Regions from separate parts of the Duganella caerulea genome, predicted to be linked through region 3. Evidence: predicted binding sites of a transcription regulator. Region 3 holds the regulator's gene; each other region holds the start of a gene.
What was found. The regulator sigma-54, encoded in region 3, starts transcription at its own class of promoters, with help from an activator protein. The targets are predictions, from matches to a motif close to TGGCANGNAANCTGCTTT.
Positions count from the first base shown of each region.

Region 1: a site for sigma-54 is predicted at 3,022-3,039, ahead of ACUJB0_RS29220 (urease accessory protein UreD). Genes of this name have one in related genera too.
Region 2: a site for sigma-54 is predicted at 4,202-4,219, ahead of pedF (cytochrome c-550 PedF). Genes of this name have one in related genera too.

Region 1 is NZ_BPWJ01000015.1:5,655-11,713, reverse strand. Features, by position in the region: gene ACUJB0_RS29235 (reverse transcriptase family protein) at 1-972, opposite strand, end outside; gene ACUJB0_RS29230 (NAD-dependent epimerase/dehydratase family protein) at 1,183-2,067, opposite strand; gene ACUJB0_RS29225 (PEP-CTERM sorting domain-containing protein) at 2,176-2,865, opposite strand; gene ACUJB0_RS29220 (urease accessory protein UreD) at 3,049-3,906, shown strand; gene ACUJB0_RS29215 (urease subunit gamma) at 3,928-4,230, shown strand; gene ACUJB0_RS29210 (urease subunit beta) at 4,242-4,568, shown strand; gene ureC (urease subunit alpha) at 4,570-6,059, shown strand, end outside.
Region 2 is NZ_BPWJ01000022.1:15,631-21,689, reverse strand. Features, by position in the region: gene ACUJB0_RS31380 (sensor histidine kinase) at 1-591, opposite strand, end outside; gene ACUJB0_RS31375 (response regulator transcription factor) at 594-1,286, opposite strand; gene ACUJB0_RS31370 (SPFH domain-containing protein) at 1,482-2,720, shown strand; gene ACUJB0_RS31365 (hypothetical protein) at 2,723-4,135, shown strand; gene pedF (cytochrome c-550 PedF) at 4,260-4,736, shown strand; gene ACUJB0_RS31355 (substrate-binding periplasmic protein) at 4,751-5,581, shown strand; gene ACUJB0_RS31350 (TonB-dependent receptor) at 5,581-6,059, shown strand, end outside.
Region 3 is NZ_BPWJ01000005.1:62,447-68,505, forward strand. Features, by position in the region: gene hprK (HPr(Ser) kinase/phosphatase) at 1-436, shown strand, start outside; gene rapZ (RNase adapter RapZ) at 527-1,387, shown strand; gene ACUJB0_RS16070 (helix-turn-helix domain-containing transcriptional regulator) at 1,459-1,713, shown strand; gene ACUJB0_RS16075 (enoyl-CoA hydratase/isomerase family protein) at 1,701-2,786, opposite strand; gene hpf (ribosome hibernation-promoting factor, HPF/YfiA family) at 2,879-3,238, opposite strand; gene ACUJB0_RS16085 (RNA polymerase factor sigma-54) at 3,316-4,794, opposite strand; gene lptB (LPS export ABC transporter ATP-binding protein) at 4,800-5,552, opposite strand; gene lptA (lipopolysaccharide transport periplasmic protein LptA) at 5,555-6,059, opposite strand, start outside.

The sequences.
Region 1 (6,059 bases), on a different contig from region 3:
GGCATAGCGGCTGTACGACGCGCCCAGCGACTGTGCCAGCGCTTGCAGGCGCATGTCGAGGCGGTAGGCGCACAGGTTGGCCAGCGCCGGCGAGCAAGGGGAGCCTTGCGGCAAATGGTGCGACTTCAGGGCCTGGCGCTCGGCCCACGGCAGCGAGCCGCCTTCCATCGGTTCGCGGAACACGCCGCGCGGCGCGCGGTTGACGCAGATCCGCGCCAGCGTTCCGGCGACGGCCGGCGGGTAGCCCAGCTTTTCAAACAGCGCGTGGATGCGCGAGTACTGAATGCTCGGGAAAAAATCCTTCAGGTCCATGCGGATGACGATGCGCCGGCCCGCGTGCAGCGCGGCGTGCGTGACGCAGGAGCGTCCGCGCAGGAAGCCATGCGCGGCCGGATGCGGCGGCAAGCGGTCCAGCAGCTGACGGAGGATTTTCTGCTGGATGCGCCGCAGCCGCGCCTTGGGGATCTCGATCAGGCGCAGGCCGCCGCTGCGCTTCGGCACCCAGCGATAGTGGTAATGCTGCAGGCGCGATTGCTGGCCGCTCTCAACGCGCCATTGGTCGGCGAACCAGTTCAGCGCATCCACCGGTTCGTCCAGCCACGCGGCCAGCGCGCCCACCGTGGGCAGTTCCGGCAGCGCCAGCGCGGCGGACCACTCGTCCCGCGGCGGGCGTATCGGCGGGTCGATGCAATAGCGCCGCACCGCCGGCAGCTCGATGAAGGGCCGCTCTTCTTCGTCGTCGTGGTCGTGGCCGTGGCCGAGAAGATGGAGCAGGATGTCGGCGATCTCGCGCCGGCTGAAGCAGTGGAAGTTCCGGCCAGTCCGTTCGCTGAGCGCCGCGCATATCTTCGGCGCCCACGGCTGCTGCGCGCCGAAAACGCGGCTGCATGCCGCAATCAGCTTGTCCACGCTGCCGTCCGAAGCCAGCATCGTATCGGCCAGCGCCAACGCGGTAAGTTTTGCAATCGTCATGCGTAGTGAAAGGAGCGGAGAGCCTTCAACGAGTCTCGTGATGCGTGAGCTATCTTGCGCGGTAGCGCAACGGCGCTCATGCGGCGAAATGCTGAACATTAAAAATCCCACGGGGTAGCCCCGTAGAGGCTGTCCCTGCCGAAGCAAAGACAGGCCGGCTTGAAGGATCCGCCCCGCCCACACGGTAGCGGAATTTTATTTAAAAAGCAATCACTGCTTGGCGATCCATTCGAACACCGACGGGCCATGCGGCTTCCAGCCCAGCTGCGTGCGCGCCCGTTGTCCCCGCACGCGGCTGTTGGAGCCCAGCGCGTAGGAAGCCATCTCGTAGCCCCATTCCTCCTTGGCCTGATCCAGCGGCCAGTCCTGCGGCTCGCCCAGTCCCAGCGCGCGGGCGATGGCCGCGCTCATGTCGCGGAACGAGGCCTCGCCGCTTTCGACGAAGTAGAACGCGCCAGCCTCGGTCTTTTCCAACGCCAGCAGATACAGCTCGACCACGTCGTCGATGTGGACATTGGACCAGATGTTCAAGCCGCGCCCCACGTGGCGCACGATGCCGCTCTTGCGGGCCTGCTTGATCAGGCGTGGCAGCTGCACGCTGTCGCGCGGCAGCGCGCCGTCGCCGTAGATCAGCGTATTGCACAGCACCGCCGAGCGCACGCCTTTGCCGGCGGCCGCCAGCACCAGGTCGTCGATGGCGACGCGCGCGGCCTTGTCGGCGGTGGGGGCGGGGAGTTGGTCTTCGAAGTAGATGCGGTCCGTGGCTTCGCCGCCGGAGGCGTCGCTGACGATGCTGGAACCGCTGGTGTGCAGGAATACCTTGCCGCTGCCGGCCAGTGCGTCGATGAAGGCTTCGACGGCGGCGCGGTTGTCGCTGCTGGCGGCGTTGATGACGGCATCCGCCGCCTTGGCCTGGGCGATCAGCAGATCGCGGTCGTCGAGGGTGCCGACCACGCCGGTCACGCCGATCGAGGCGACTTCCTGCAGTTGTTCGGGATTGCGTACCAGGCCGACCACCTGATGGCCTGCGCGTACCAGGCCCGCTGCGATGGAACCGCCGATAAAGCCTGCCGCGCCGGTGACGAATATTTTCATGCTGTGCTCACTTAATCAATTAGGGGAGCAAACAGTATGGGGACGGGCACCGCGCGCAAACAGGCCGCGCGGCGCAAAGCTCCCTTGATTACGGCGCAACGATCAGGCTTAAACCTTGCGCTGTTTGCGCTTGGCGACCACGCCCAGCAAGGCCAGGCCGCCCAGCAGCATGGCGTAGGTATCGGCTTCCGGCACCGGCGCGGTGGCCACCGCGAAGGACAGGTTGTCCGCATAGCCGTCGTTGTACGAGCCGGCGTCGCGGGTCATGGTCAGCGTGATGCCGACATTGAGTGCGCCGACCGGAATGTAGCCTTGTGTGTCGCGCAGCAGCAGGCCGGTCTGGCTGCCGCGTTCCGAGTTGGAGACGGGACCCAGGCTGGCGCTGGACAGCACGGCGCCGCCGCTGCCGAAGAAGGTGGCGGTCAGCGTGGCGTTGTCGTTCTGCGATGCATAGCCGCCCAGCCAGGCCGACAGGTCGTAGCGCGAGGCGCCGGTGTTGATCGCGGTGCTCAGCGCCGACAGGTCGATGACCTGGCTGGCGGTGGACTTGGCGTTGCTCTCGCCGCCGGCGAAAAAGTAGGTGCCGCGGTCGGACGGACCCGGATCGGCCGGGAAGGGGAAGCCGCCGCTGGCGCCGTACTGCACCACGGTGAATGCGGAGGTGGTGTTCCAGCCTGCGGTGTTGCCGGTTTCGGCGTTACCGTTGGTGATCAGGTTGGCGCCGAAGCCGGTGGCGTGTGCGGCCGGAGCCAGTGCCAGGGTAACCGCCGCAGCGGCTGCAAAAGTCGAGAAGCGCATTGCTTGTCCTTGGTCGAAAATCAAAATGGTGTTTATTTTACAAGCAAAAAAGACAAAAGTAAAACTCGGCGCGTGTCATGAGTGCACTGATTTGGTGCGCGAGATTCCCTTTGGTGCGAAATAAGTCTTTACGTCGTCTGTGGCGCGCGATTCGGCTGGCATGACGATTGCATTACGTTAGCCATGCCCGATACCACCGCATCCAGAGAACACGCCGCCGGCCATAGCGCATGGCAGGCCAGCCTCACGCTCGGTTTTGCCGACGACGGCGGCACCACGCGCCTGTTCGACAACCAGCACTATGGCCCGCTGCGCGTGCAGAAGGCGCTGTACCCGGAGGACGCCAAGGTGTGCCACGCCATCGTCGTGCATCCGCCGGGCGGTGTGGTGGGCGGCGACCAGCTGGCGATCGATGTCGGCGTGGGCGCGCAGGCGCATGCCTTCATCACCACGCCGGGCGCCGCCAAGTGGTACAAGGCCAACGGCAAGGTCTCGCGCCAGCATGTGCGCCTGACTGTGGGCGCGGGCGCCGCACTGGAATGGCTGCCGCAAGAGACCATCTTTTTTGATACCGCTAACGTGGCGCTGGACCAGCACATCGAGCTGGCCGAAGGCGCGACCTACATCGGCTGCGAGATCCTTTGCATGGGCCGGCGCGGCTCCGGCGAAAGCTTCAACACCGGCACCGTGGCCCAGCGCAGCAGCATCCGCCGCGACGGCAAATTGATCTGGTGGGAGCAGGGCGCGATGCTGGGAGGTCGCCTCGACAGCCCGCTGGCGCTCAACGGCAGGACCGTCTGCGCCACGCTGATCGCCGCCGGCAAGCCGCTGCCCGCCGCCGTGCTGTCCGAGATCCGCACCGACATCCAGGCCGACGGCGACCACGTTTTCGGCGTCACGCAAACCAAGGGCGTGCTGGTGGCGCGCCACTTGGGCGACGACAGCGAGACCGCACGCCGCCTGATGCTCACCGTCTGGCGCCGCGTGCGCTCGCACCTGCTGGGTCGCGCGGCCGTCACGCCGCGCATCTGGCAAACCTGAGAGACAAACCCGAGAAACGCCATGGACCTGACACCAAGAGAAAAAGACAAACTGCTGATTTTCACCGCCGGCATCGTGGCGGAACGCCGCCTCGCGCGCGGCCTGAAGTTGAACTACCCGGAAGCGGTGGCGCTGATCACCTGCGCCATCATGGAAGGTGCGCGCGACGGCAAAACCGTCGCGCAGCTGATGTCCGACGGCACCCGCATCCTTACGCGTGCCGACGTCATGGAAGGCATCCCCGAAATGATCCCCGACATCCAGGTCGAAGCGACGTTCCCCGACGGGAGCAAGCTGGTGACCGTCCACAACCCCATCCCGTGAAGGAGATCGCCATGATCCCAGGTGAATACATGCTCGAAGAGGGCGAGATCGGCCTCAATGAAGGCCGCGCCACCGCGACCGTCGTGGTGACCAACCAGGGCGACCGGCCGGTGCAGGTCGGATCGCATTTTCATTTTTTTGAAGTCAACACGGAGCTCAAGTTCGAGCGCTGGAAGGCCTACGGCATGCGGCTGAATATCGCCGCCGGCACCGCCGTCCGTTTCGAACCGGGCCAGCAGCGCACGGTGGAACTGGTGAAGCTGGGCGGCGACCAGAAGGTGTTCGGCTTCAATGGCAAAGTAATGGGCAAGCTGGACCCCAATCCACCTAAAGGCTGACATGGTTACAATCTCGCGCCGCGCCTACTCGGAAATGTTCGGCCCCACCAAAGGGGACCGCATCCGCCTGGCCGATACCGAACTGTTTATCGAAATCGAACACGATTACGCCACCTATGGCGAGGAAGTCAAATTCGGCGGCGGCAAAGTGATCCGCGACGGCATGGGCCAGTCGCAGCGCGTGGCCGCCGACGTGATGGACACGGTGATCACCAACGCGGTGATCGTTGACCACTGGGGCATCGTCAAGGCCGACATCGGCCTGAAAAGCGGCATGATCGCCGCCATCGGCAAGGCCGGCAACCCGGACATCCAGCCGGATGTGACGATGGCCATCGGCGGCGCCACCGAGATCATCGCCGGCGAAGGCATGATCGTCACCGCCGGCGGCGTGGACACGCACATCCACTTCATCTGCCCGCAGCAGATCGAGGAAGCGCTGATGAGCGGCGTGACCACGATGATAGGCGGCGGCACCGGGCCGTCCGCCGGCACCTCGGCCACCACCTGCACGCCGGGGCCGTGGCACCTGCATGCGATGCTGGGTGCGGCCGACGCCTTCCCGATGAACCTGGGCTTCCTCGGCAAGGGCAATGTGTCGCTGCCGGAGCCGCTGGAGGAGCAGGTGCGCGCCGGAGCCATCGGCCTGAAGCTGCACGAGGATTGGGGCAGCACGCCGGCCGCCATCGACAACTGCCTGTCCGTGGCCGATCGCATGGACGTGCAGGTCGCCATCCACAGCGACACGCTCAACGAAGGCGGCTACCTGGCCGACACGCTGGCCGCGTTCAAGGACCGCACCATCCACACCTTCCACACCGAAGGCGCGGGCGGCGGCCATGCGCCGGACATCATCGCGGCGGTGGGCGAATCGAACGTGCTGCCGTCGTCCACCAACCCAACCCGCCCGTTCACGGTTAACACGCTGGACGAGCACCTGGACATGCTGATGGTGTGCCACCATCTTGACGCGGCCATCGCCGAGGATGTGGCCTTCGCCGAATCGCGCATCCGGCGCGAGACCATCGCGGCGGAGGACATCCTGCACGACATCGGCGCGATTTCGATGATGTCGTCCGATTCGCAGGCCATGGGCCGGGTCGGCGAAGTGGTGATGCGCACCTGGCAGACCGCGCACAAGATGAAGGTGCAGCGCGGGCCGCTGGCGCCGGACTCGTCGCGCAACGACAACTTCCGCGTCAAGCGCTACATCGCCAAGTACACGATCAACCCGGCCATCACGCACGGAATTTCGCATGCGGTGGGCTCGCTGGAAGTGGGCAAGATCGCCGACCTGGTGTTGTGGAAGCCGGCCTTCTTCGGCGTCAAGCCGTCGACGATTCTAAAGGGCGGCATGATCGCCGCCGCGCAGATGGGCGATCCGAACGCCTCGATCCCGACGCCGCAGCCGGTGCACTACCGGATGATGTTCGGCGCCTTCGGCGGCGGCTTGAAGAAGTCGTTCACCTTTGTCTCGCAGGCGGCGTTTGA
Region 2 (6,059 bases), on a different contig from region 3:
GCGCCCGCGCATGCCACCGAAGCGGTGTCCCGGCGTTTGCGGTTCGGTGCTTTCCTCGAACGGCGCGATCCACTCGTATGTCTGGCCGCGCAGGCTGACCTTGACCCTGACGCGGTGCGCCTGGTCCACCACCTGGTCGCCGCGCGTATGCGGCACCAGTTGGGCGCCGTCGAAAGTACCTGCGACGTAAATGAAGCCGCCGGCCCAGGGGTTATTACCGATACCGACGCACAGCGAACCGTTGTTACCGTACTGCGCCAGGCAGCCGGACATCGCCACCGCCTGCTGCACCTTTTGCAGATCGTCGAAATCGAGCGCGGCGAATGGCAGCAGCAGTGGATGCAGCGCTTTGCCGGCGGTCGCTGGCTGAGGATTCAGCAAAGCCAGTTGTCCGGTCGGATGTCGCAGCGTGGCCGCCACCTGCACGCGGGTCTTGTGAAAACTGCCCTGGTAGTTCTTGTAGCTGAGCTGCTTCTCTTGCTGAAGCACAGACAGCGCCAGGCCCACCGTCGCCGCCATCAGGAAGACGAAGGCCGCGCGCAGCAGCAGCCGCAGGCGATAGGGGACGAGGCTGAGCCGGCGCCAGTTCACGATCAATGGCTTTCGGTGTCGGCCCAGCGGAAGCCACGCATGGGGATATTCTCGATGCAGGCGAAATCGGGATCGATCTCGCGGAAGGCGTCGCGGATGGTGCTGACATGCTTGCGGATGTTGTCGCGATTGCGCCCGCTCTTCACCACTTCGAATAGCTCGTCATAGGACACCACCTGGCCGCGCCGCGCGAACAGCGCCGCCAGGATGCGCTGCGCCGTCAGCGGCAGGTTGATGCGATGGCCGCGCCAGGTCGGTGTGCGCTGGCGCAGCGGGTCCATGCTCAGCTCATCGGCGGCATGCGCCGGCTCCGCTTTTTCCTTCACTGAACGCAAAATCTCCAGGAAGGTTTCGATGAAGTCGGATTCCTCGAACGTGGCTTTCTGCAGATAGTCCCAGGCGTCCAGCGCCTTCATGATGCTGCGGTAGATGGTGGCTGGCATCGCCGATACAACCAGCACCGGCGTGGCGTGCCGCTTGTTGATGGCGTTGATGATGGCGACGCCGGCATGGCGCTCGCGTCCCAATTCGATGTCGAGCACCACCAGGTCGTAGCGTTCGCGCGCGATGGCCGCCTCGGCGTCGTCGCGGCTGAACCATTGGTCGACCACGATGCCAGGCCGCGCCGATTCAATCCACGCCCGCAGCTGGTTGCTGGTCGGCAGATCGTCCTCGATGACGGCGACTTTGGCCATGTTGTACTCCACTGACTGTCAATGCGACGAGTATCCACGGTTTTACGCAAAAAGTCACAAACCGGCTGTGAGGATTTCTTCACAGCGCCGGAGGATACCGGGACGGCTGCGGCGTTGATACTTCCGCCACACCCGGCGCACCATGCATGTCAGGGATTAGCCCTTAAATCAATCAACCGGGAGTAGGTGAATATCATGGCGGAACGGATCAAGCGGATGGTGCAGGCAGTGCGCGCGGCGTTGAGCGGCGGCGCCGGCGCTGCGGTGAACGGCATGCGCCGCAATGGCGCGATGGTGGTGGCGTTGGGCCTTGCCGGCGCCGCTGTCTACGGTCTGGCGACGCATCCGCCGATCGCCAAACTGGCGCCTGGAAGCCTGGGCATCCGCACCAATCAGCTGACCGGCTCCGCCATCACCGTGCGCGATGGTGCGGTATTCCTGGTGCCTGGCGTGCACGTGTTGCGGCAGGTGTCGCTGCGCGACCAGGTGTACCGCCCGAGCGGCAGCGACAAGGCGCCGCTCCAGTCGGTTGAAGGTCTGGCGCTGGGCGTGGACATGTCGGTGCGCTATGCGCTGGATGTGAACCGCGTCGCCGCGATGGCGCAGTCGCTGCCGCCGGATATCAATGGCTCCATCGTCGAGCCGGCGGTGCAGGGCGTGATCTACAAGGTGTTCACGCGTTACACGGTGCGTGAGATCTTCTCGACCAAGCGTGCCGAGATCCAGCAGGCGATCGAGGCGGAGCTTAAACCCAAGCTGGCGGCGGACGGCGTCACGCTGCGCGGCATCACCATCGGCAAGATCACGCTGCCTGCAGAGTATCAGGCGGGCATGGAGAAGCTGCTGGCCGAGGAACTGGAAACGGAGAAGATGCGCTACACGCTGGAGCTGAAGGAGAAGCAGGTCAAGCAAACCGCCTTGGAGGCGGATGCGGAAAAAATTCGCCGTGAGAAGGCCGCCGAAGCGGCGGGCAATGAGCAGATCATCGCGGCCAGGGCGCAGGAGCAGGCGATGGCGCATGTGCTGCCATTCAAGGAGAAGCAGATCGAGCAGCGCAAGCTGGAGGCCGAGGCGGAGAAAATGGCGCGCATCAAAACCTCCGAGGGCAATGCCCAAGCGCGGGTTATCGAAGCCGCCGGCGAGGCCGATTCCCGTCGCAAACTGGCGGATGCGGAGGCCTATCGCCAGGAGCTGGTCGGCAAGGTGGCCGCCGCGCAGATGGAGCGCGAAGGTGATCTGATTACTCGCAATCCGCTGCTGATCCAGAAAACGATGGCGGACAAATTATCGGACAAGGTCTCGGTCATCATCGCGCCGTCGCCGACCGATGGCGGATTTATAGGCTCTGCGCTGCTTGGCGGCCAGCGTGGCAAGCAGCCGCGCCTGGCGACGGTCAGCGGTGAAGTTTCGGACGACGTCAAGGAAGGCCAATAATCATGTCGATGATTGCAGCCGCCGCCGTACTGGCGATCGTTACGCAGGACCAGGCCGCGCTGCGCGCCGCTCCCAAGGATGCGGCCCAGCAGCAGGCCGTCCTGTGGCAGGGTGATAGCCTGGAGATTCGCGGCGAGAAGCAGGACTTCCTGCAGGTCTACGACTATCGCCGCGAGCGTGCGGGCTACATTCGCGCCTCGCAGGTGCGCAGGGTTTCGCTGGCGCCGGCGGACGCGCCGGAATTGCTGTCGGTAGTGCGCTTCCTGCGCGATACGCCGGGAGCGGAATCGCTGGGCATCAGCTACGCGGCGGCTTACCTGAAGGCCGCTCCGGTCAGTGCGATCACGGCGGAACCCTTCGACGCACTGGGCACAATGGCTGAACGGCTGGCGCGACGCGCATCCGCCAAGCAGGGCAAGCAGGGCGATGCCACGATCGCCGCGCACCTGGAGGTGGTCGCCAACTACGGCGTCGGTATCCGCAGCTTTGAACGGGAGGGACGCATGCAATTATGCTACGACGGCGAAGCGTTTCGCCGCGTGCTGGCGATGCTGTCGGAGCCGCAGCAGCGCGCGACCGCGATACTCGGCTTGACGCGCCAGGAATGCGTGGACCCGGCATTGCGTCCCGGCGCTCGCGTGGCGCTTGACGACTGGCGCGCCGAGGTACTGGAGCGCGTGGACCTGAAGGATCTTGCGCCCCACATGCGTAACCGTATCCATATGCGACGCGCGGCGGTGTGGTCGTCGGTGGCTTTCGCCCGGGCGCGCAAGGGTGAGCCAGCAACGCAGCCGGCGCAGCGCGCGCTGGATGAACTGGGGATGGTCGATCCCGCCGAGCTGACCGAGGACGACGCGAGCGCTTTCGCCGATGCCGGCGTGCGCGTGGGCAGCATACGTTGGGCCGCCGCCAGCCCGGTGACGCCTTCCGCCAGCGGCTTGCATGTGCAGGCGATGGCAGGTCAGCCGGGGGAAACCTGCGTCGCGCTGGTCGATGCAAAACACGATCAGCAGCATGCGCTGGCACGCCGCTGCAGCTACGGCGTCGTATGGCCGGCGTCCGCGCAAGCCAACGCACAGAACACGGCGCTGTCGCTGGCGGTACAACCGATGGATGGCTGGCGCGAGATGTGGCTGTTCCACCAGACCAGCGCGGGCTGGCTGGTCGACGTGCTGCCGCCTGCCGCCGCCGATCCCGATATCGGCTATGCCGAATTCGCAGGCTGGGTGCCCGGCTCGCAGAACATGCTGGTGGCGCGGGAGGCCCGTGTTGACGGCAAATTCAAGCGCAGTTTCGAACTGGTGGAGATCAATACGCTGGCGACGCTGAAGACCGCCGACAAGCCTTCCTCTCTCAGCATGTTCTATCGCTGGCAGGACCGGGCCTGGAAGCGCCAGACCGTCAGCCTGCGTTGAACAGCGGGGGTGTGACAGCTGTTCCAGATTGGAGCAGGTGTGCGATGGATCAAGGAGGGAAATGCGTGGCATGGCATTTGCTCAATGGCTGTATATCACTCATTAAAACAGCCAGGAGACAACCATGCATCATCCATTCCGCATCTTCGCCATCGTGACCGTCATCGCTGCCGCGGCCACGACCTCCCTCTACGCCACCGCCCACGGCAACGTTGTGCCGCAGGCGGTGGACACCACCGGCCTGACGCCACTCGGCGAGAAATGGCTGGACCAGAACCCTTATCGCGGCAACAAGCTTGCGCTAAAAATAGGGACGTCCGCTTATAACCAGAACTGCGCCCGCTGTCACGGGCTGGAGGCGGTCACCGGTGGCATCGCGCCGGACCTGCGCCAGCTGGACCGCGATTGTACCGACGTCAAAAACGACAACAAGAAGAAGGCTTGCTACAAGGAGACCGACAACTACTTCCTGACCTCGATCCGGCATGGCAAGGTGCGCAACGGCGCCGTGTACATGCCGCCGTTCGAGGGCGTGTTCAATCAGGAAGCCATGTGGGCCATCAAGACCTATCTTGAAGCCCGCCGCGACGCCGCCAACTGATCGAGGAGCAGACCATGTCGAATTTTCGTTCGCGCGCAGGCGCGTTGCTTGCCCTCGTCGCTGCACTGCTGGTGGCCACCGCACCCGCGCATGCGGAGTGGGACAAGATCCGTCTATCCGGTTCGCTTAAGGTGGCGGTGTATGAACAGTTCGCGCCGTTCTCGGATCGGGGCGCCGGCATCGATGTGGAGGTTGCGCAGGCGCTGGCCTCGAAGCTTGGCCTGAAATTAAGCCTGCTGCCTTTTCCCGCCGGCGAAAACCTTGGCGACGACCTGCGCAACATGGTCTGGAAGGGGCACTACCTGGGTTACGGGCCGGCCGACATCATGCTGCACGTGCCGGTCGAGCCTCAGCTGATGAACGAAAACGGCAAGGTCACCATCTTCGCGCCGTATCACGTCGAGACGGTGCGGCTGGTGCGCAGTGCGCGCAGCATGCCGGTGTTCGACGGCATCGACGCATTGAACGGCAAGACCATCGGTGTCGAGAAGGTCTCCATCGCGGCGATGGTGCTGCTGGGCGAAGGCAATGGGCGCTTCCGCGACAAGGTGCGGATTTTCGACACCGCTGCCGAAGCGCTGGAGCAGCTCAAGGCCGGCCAACTCGACGCCGTGCTGGCCAACCGCTCGGAGATCGATTCGGTATTCCGCGACGATCCCGCTTTTCCGCTGAACGAGGTGGCGTTCCAGCGCCTGCCTCGCGCAGGGTGGGCGGTGGGTATGGCGGTGCGCAAGGACGACCAGGAAATGGCGCGCCTGCTCCAGGTGGCCGTCAACGACATGAAGGCCAGCGGCGAACTGCAAGCCATCTTTGCCCGGCACGGCGTGCACGAGCAGATGCCGTGATGCGCGGCTATTCGGTGGCAAGCGCCATGCTGCTGGCATGCGGCGCGGCTGCGGCGGTCGATGCCACGATGGTGGTCTATCCGGCTACCGCGATGCTGTCGGTGGATGTCGTCGGCGTCGCGCCCTTGCCCGGCCTGGGAGTGGACCGCAACCAGCTGCCGTACCAGGTGCAAACGGCAAATGCCGCCGAGGTGGGCGCCGCTGCCGGCCAAAACCTCAGCGAGTTCATGGCGCGCAATCTGACCGGCGTGAACGTCAACGAGGTGTCGGGCAGCCCGTTCCAGAACGATATCACCTATCGCGGGTTTCGCGCCTCGCCGGTGCTGGGCGCGTCGCAGGGCATTTCCGTCTACCTGGACGGAGTACGCGTGAATGAACCGTTTGGCGACGTGGTTAACTGGGACATGCTACCCGAGGCGGCGATCGGCAGTGTGATGCTGGCGCCGGGATCCAATCCTCTGTATGGCTTGAATACGCT
Region 3 (6,059 bases):
CCTGGAGCTGATCTCGCGTTCGCACGGCCTGGTGGCCGACGACGCGGTGGAGTTCTCGCGCATCGCGCCGAACATGATCGAGGGCCGCTGCCCGGCGCTACTGCAGAATTTGCTGGAAGTACGCGGGCTGGGGCTGTTGGACATCAAGGCCATCTTTGGCGAGACCGCGGTGCGCCGCAAGATGCGGCTGAAGCTGATCGTGCACCTGGTGCGGCGCGGCGCGGCCGACGAGGAGGTGGAGCGCCTGCCGTTCCAGTTCCCGACCGAGGACGTGCTGGGCCTGCCGATCCGCAAGGTGGTGATCCCGGTGGCGGCCGGCCGCAACATCGCGGTGCTGCTGGAGGCCGCCGTGCGCAACACCATCCTGCAACTGCGCGGCATCGACACGCTGCAGGAGTTCATGGAACGTCAAAGACAAGCGATGAGCGGGGACTAAACAAGTTCCCATGGCTTTTTCGCATCATTGCGAAAACTAAACATGGTCAAGATGGGCAAGCTTTGCCGGGCTGCGGTATCATCCGGGGCTATGCGCATCGTACTCATTACCGGTATTTCCGGCTCCGGCAAATCCGTCGCCCTGAACGTCCTGGAAGACACGGGACACTATTGCGTCGACAACCTGCCGCCCGCCCTGCTTGCCAGCCTGGTGGACACCCTGGTCGAGGAAGGTCTGGAGTCGCTGGCCGTGGCGGTCGATGCGCGCAGCGCCGAATCGCTGGCCACGCTGCCGGCCGCCGTCGAACGCCTGCGCGCGCAGGGCCACGACGTCAAGATCGTCTTCCTCACCGCGAACACGCATTCGCTGGTGGCGCGCTTCTCGGAAACACGGCGCAGCCATCCGCTGTCGCACGAGCTGCGGCCGGGCCAGAACCCGGCGGCGCGGCGCACGCTGATCGAATGCATTTCGGAAGAACGCGAGCGGCTGTCGACCATCGAACAGCTGGGCCATGTGATCGACACCTCGGAACTGAGCGCCAACAAATTGCGCGCCTGGGTCAAGGACCTGGTGGCGGCCGAACGCGCGCCGCTGACCCTGTTCTTTGAATCGTTCGCCTTCAAGCTCGGCGTGCCGCTGGACGCGGACTTCGTGTTCGACGTGCGGGCGCTGCCCAATCCCTACTACGACCTGACCCTGCGTCCGCTGACCGGGCGCGACGCGCCGGTGATCGACTTCCTCAACGCCCAGCCGAGCGCGCTGGACCTGATGAACGACATCCGCGTCTTCGTCGAGAAGTGGCTGCCGTCCTTCAAGACCGATAACCGCAGCTACCTGACGGTGGCGGTGGGCTGCACCGGCGGCCAGCACCGCTCGGTCTACATGGCCGAGCAGCTGGCGGCCTACTTCCAGCAATCCGAACGCGTCATCCTGCGCCACCGCGAGCAGTAGGCGCCGGCGATCTCGCCCCGGTTACCGCGTGCGGGCCGCGAAACGCATCGCTCGTCAATGGAGGCTAGATCATGGCTGAGAAATTTTTTCCTTACGATCCGGCACAGGCACTCGGCAGCCGCGAGGCCATCGAAGCATTCATGGCTGACGCTTTCGAAACCGGAGATGCCGCACATATCGCCGCAGCGCTGGATGTCGTCGCGAAGGCGCAGGGGCTCACCCAATTGGGCGGTGAGCCATCCCTGAAGAAAACGCTGGCGTTGATGAAGTCGTTCGGACTAAGACTGACGATCGCCGGCACTGCCGACGCGACTCAATCCAGGTGACGCAGCGGGTGGGCGTAGTCCGGCCACACCGGCTGGAAGAAGCGCTGCACCATGGCGGCGTCCACCTCGTCCAGCGAGGCCGGCTTCCATTGCGGCGCGTTGTCCTTGTCGATGACCAGCGCGCGCACGCCTTCGATCACTTCGCCATCCTCGAAGTTGTGGCGCACCAGCGTGCGCTCCATGCGCAGGCAGCCGGCCACGTCCAGCGCGGCGCCGCGTTCGACCAGCTCGTGCGTCACGCACATCATCAGCGGCGAGCGCGTGGCCATGACCTGCAATGTCTTTTGCGCGAAGGCGCTGTCGTCCGTTTTCAGCGAGGCGATGATGGCCGGCACCGAGCCGGCGCCGAAGTGGCGGTCGATGGCGGCGCGCTCGGCCGCCAGCTTGCTGTCGCCCGCCGCGCCCTTGAACGGCTCCGCGAAGGCGGCGATGGCCTCGGCCAGTTCCGCGCCCGCGGTCGATTCCAGGATGGCCGACAAGACCTCCATCGCATCCGCCGGCGCGTAGTGGTCGGCCAGGCCAGCGTACAGCGCGTCGGCCGCGGCTATGGTCACGCCGGTCACGCCGAGATAGCAGCCCAGCTTGCCCGGCGCGCGCGACAGGAAGTAGCTACCACCCACATCCGGGAACAGGCCGATGTTCACCTCCGGCATGGCCATCTTGGTCCGCTCGGTGACGATGCGCACGCGGCAATCGGGGCCGCCCTGCGCCACGCCCATGCCGCCGCCCATGACCACGCCGTCCATCAGCGCGATGTAGGGCTTGGGATAGAAATGGATCAGGTGATTGAGCGCGTACTCCTCGGTGAAGAAGTCCTCCACCTGCGCGCTGCCGCCCTGCGGCGTGGCGCGGCCGGCGTCGTAGAAGAAGCGGATGTCGCCGCCGGCGCAGAAGGCCTTCTCGCTGCTGCTGCGGATGACCACGGCGGCCACGCCGCTGTCGTCGCGCCATGCCATCAGCGCGTGCGTGATGTCGCGCACCATCGCCAGCGATAAAGAGTTCAAGGCCTTGGGCCGGTCCAGCGTGATGAAGCCGGTTCCGTTGCTGACGCTGGTGTGGACGTATTCGCTCATGAGGTGCGCAGGATAGTGGTGAAAACCCTATTCTATGCGGGCGCAAAAAAGGGCGCCAGTGCGCCCTTAGTTTGATGGTGCCGGGGCCGTTGTTATAGGGCGGCGGCAGCGGGTTCGTAGCTGTCCGGGAGATGCTTGATCGCATCGTGACCGTGCTCTTGGACCTTGGCTTTGTACTTCATGACCTGCCGATCCAGCTTGTCGACCAAGGTGTCGATGGCGGCGTACAGGTCCTGGGACAGGCTTTCCACGTAGACGGTCTTGCCCGACATGCGCAGGTTGATTTCAGCCTTCTGGCGTTTCTCTTTCTCTTTAAGGTTATCTACGGTCAGGATGACAGCAATATCAATCACTTGATCAAAGTGGCGGGTGACGCGTTCCAGCTTGCTCTGCACGTATTCACGGATGGCCGAGGTCACTTCGAGATGATGTCCACTGATGGTGAGATTCATACACACTCCTAAAGATAATGTCGCTTCTTACGGTTAGTGCGGGGCCCATTGCTACCGGGCGCGCAGGAACCAAGTAACTACAAAGACTTGCGGAGACTGACTGGCGGGATCTTTAAAGCTTCGCGATATTTGGCAACAGTTCGTCGCGCAATCACCATGCCTTGTTCTCCCAGCATGTCCGCAATCTTACTGTCGGATAAAGGATTTTTCGGGTCTTCTGCTCCTGTCAATTGCACGATGAGTGCGCGTATCGCCGTCGAACTTGCTTCCCCCCCCGCTTCGGTGGCGACATGGCTACCAAAGAAATATTTCAACTCAAACATGCCATGCGGGGTCAGCATATATTTTTGAGTTGTTACACGAGAAATAGTGCTCTCGTGTAGACCCAGTGTATCAGCAATTTCGCGAAGCACAAGGGGGCGCATGGCGACCGCGCCATGCGAGAAAAAGTTCTTTTGTCGTTCTACTATCGCTTGTGCGACGCGCAAGATCGTGTCGAAACGCTGGCGCATATTCTTGATCAGCCACTTGGCTTCCTGCAGCTGCGCGCCCATCGCGCCCTCGCCTTTTCCCTGCTTGAGCAGGTTGGCGTACATGGCGTTCACGCGCAGGCGCGGCATGACGTCGTTGTTGAGGCTTACTTGCCAGCCGTTGCGCGATTTCTTGACGATCACGTCCGGCACCACGTAGTCCGACACGTCCGACGCGAACGCCGAGCCCGGATGCGGATTGCACTGGCGAATGACGGTTTGTGCCTCGCGCAAATCCTCGTCGTCGCACAGCAGGGCCTTCTTCAATTTGTTGAAGTCGCGCTGGGCAAACCAGGTCAAATGATTTTCCACGATGGCCAGCGCCATGCGCCGCGTGACCATCGGAATGCCCGGCAGGCGCTTGATCTGCAACGCCAGACATTCGGACGCGTTGCGCGCACCCACGCCCATCGGGTCGAAGCTTTGCAGCAGCGACAGCGCGGTGCGCAGTTCGTCGAGGTCGACCTCCAGCTCTTCCGGCAGGCGGGCGTGGATCTCTTCCAGCGCTTCCTCCAGGTAGCCGTTCTCGTCCAGCGCGTCGATGATCAGCTCGACCAGCGCGCGGTCGCGCATCTCCAGCACCGTCACGCGCATCTGCTCCATCAGGTGCTCGCGCAGCGTGCAATGGCTGGCCTCCAGTTGCGGACGCGCATCCTCGTCGTCGGGCGCCTTGCTGCGGCCGGCGTCGCTCCAGTCGACGTCGGCGTCGCTGCTGGTGCTTTCGGTGTCGGCGGCCGGGCCGTCGTAGTTGTCGGCGTCGGCGGCGGGCGCCTCCTGGGCGTTGGGCGGGCCTTCCGGCGGCGCGTCGCCGACCGGGGCTTGCTGGCTGATGGCGCCGTCCGACAGCAGCCGCAGCGAGCGGTCCAGCGGGTCGTCAAGGCGCTCCAGCAGCGGATTATCGGTCAGCAGCTGTTCCAGTTCCTGATGCAGCTCCAGCGTCGACAGTTGCAGCAGCCGGATCGACTGCTGCAGCTGAGGCGTCAGCGCGAGGTGCTGCGACGTGCGCAGTTGCAAAGACTGTTTCATGGGTTTTACATACGGAAGTGTTCACCCAGATACACGCGACGCACCGATTCGTTGGCGATGATGTCGTCTGGCCGGCCTGAAGCCAATACCGTGCCCTGGTTGATGATATATGCGCGGTCGCAGATGCCCAGCGTCTCGCGCACATTGTGATCGGTAATGAGGACGCCGATGCCGCGTTCCTTGAGGAAGCGCACGATGCGCTGGATCTCAATCACGGCGATCGGGTCGACCCCGGCGAATGGTTCGTCGAGCAGCACGAAGCGCGGGTTGGTGGCCAGTGCGCGCGCGATCTCCACGCGGCGGCGCTCGCCGCCCGAGAGCGACAGCGCCTGGTTCTCGCGCAGCTTTTCGATCTGCAAATCGGCCAGCAGGGTGTTGAGCCGTTCATCAATGGCAGCCTTGGATAAAGGCTTGCCGTCCACTTTCTGGATTTCGAGGACGGCGCGGATATTTTCTTCCACCGTCAGCTTGCGGAACACCGACGCTTCCTGCGGCAGGTAGGACAAGCCGAGCGAGGCGCGGCGGTGGATCGGCAGCGAGGAGATGTCGGTGCCGCTGATGTCGATGCTGCCGGCGTCCGACGGCACCAGGCCGACGATCATGTAGAACGAGGTGGTCTTGCCGGCGCCGTTGGGGCCGAGCAGGCCCACCACTTCGCCGCATTCCACTTGCAGGGAGACGTCATGCACGACCTGGCGCTTGCCATAGGTCTTTTGCAGGCCGCGTACGATCAGGGTGCTACCGCAGGATGGTTCCATGCTCACTTCTCCGTGGCCGGTGGCGTCGACGCGGCTGGCGTCGTTGCTGGCGTGGTGGCCGGCGCGGCCGGACGGATGGTCGGCTGGATCACCATGGTGCCGCGGCCGGCGCCCGGCTTGCTCTCGCCGGTGACGGTGTTCTTCACGGCGAACTGTTCCTTGCGGCTGTCGTAGGAAATAAACTCGCCGTTGACCTCGTCGCTGAGGCGGCCGCCTTCGAGGCGGCGCACCTTGGCCTTGGAGAACAGCTTGACCAGGTCGGTCTTGTTGCTGTATTCGATGCGCTCGGCCTCGCCCTCGACCCACTGGTCGCCGGCGCCGTCGCGCTTCTGGCGGAAGGTGGCCGGCGTGCCCGGCGTGCTGGTCAGCACGACGAAGTCATAGCCTTCCGGGTCGGTGGTCATCACCGCCTTGGGCGACTTCAGCAGCAAGGTGCCGCGCGTCAGGATCACATTGCCGATCAGCGTCTTGACCTGCTTGACGTCATCAATCTGCAGATCGTCATAC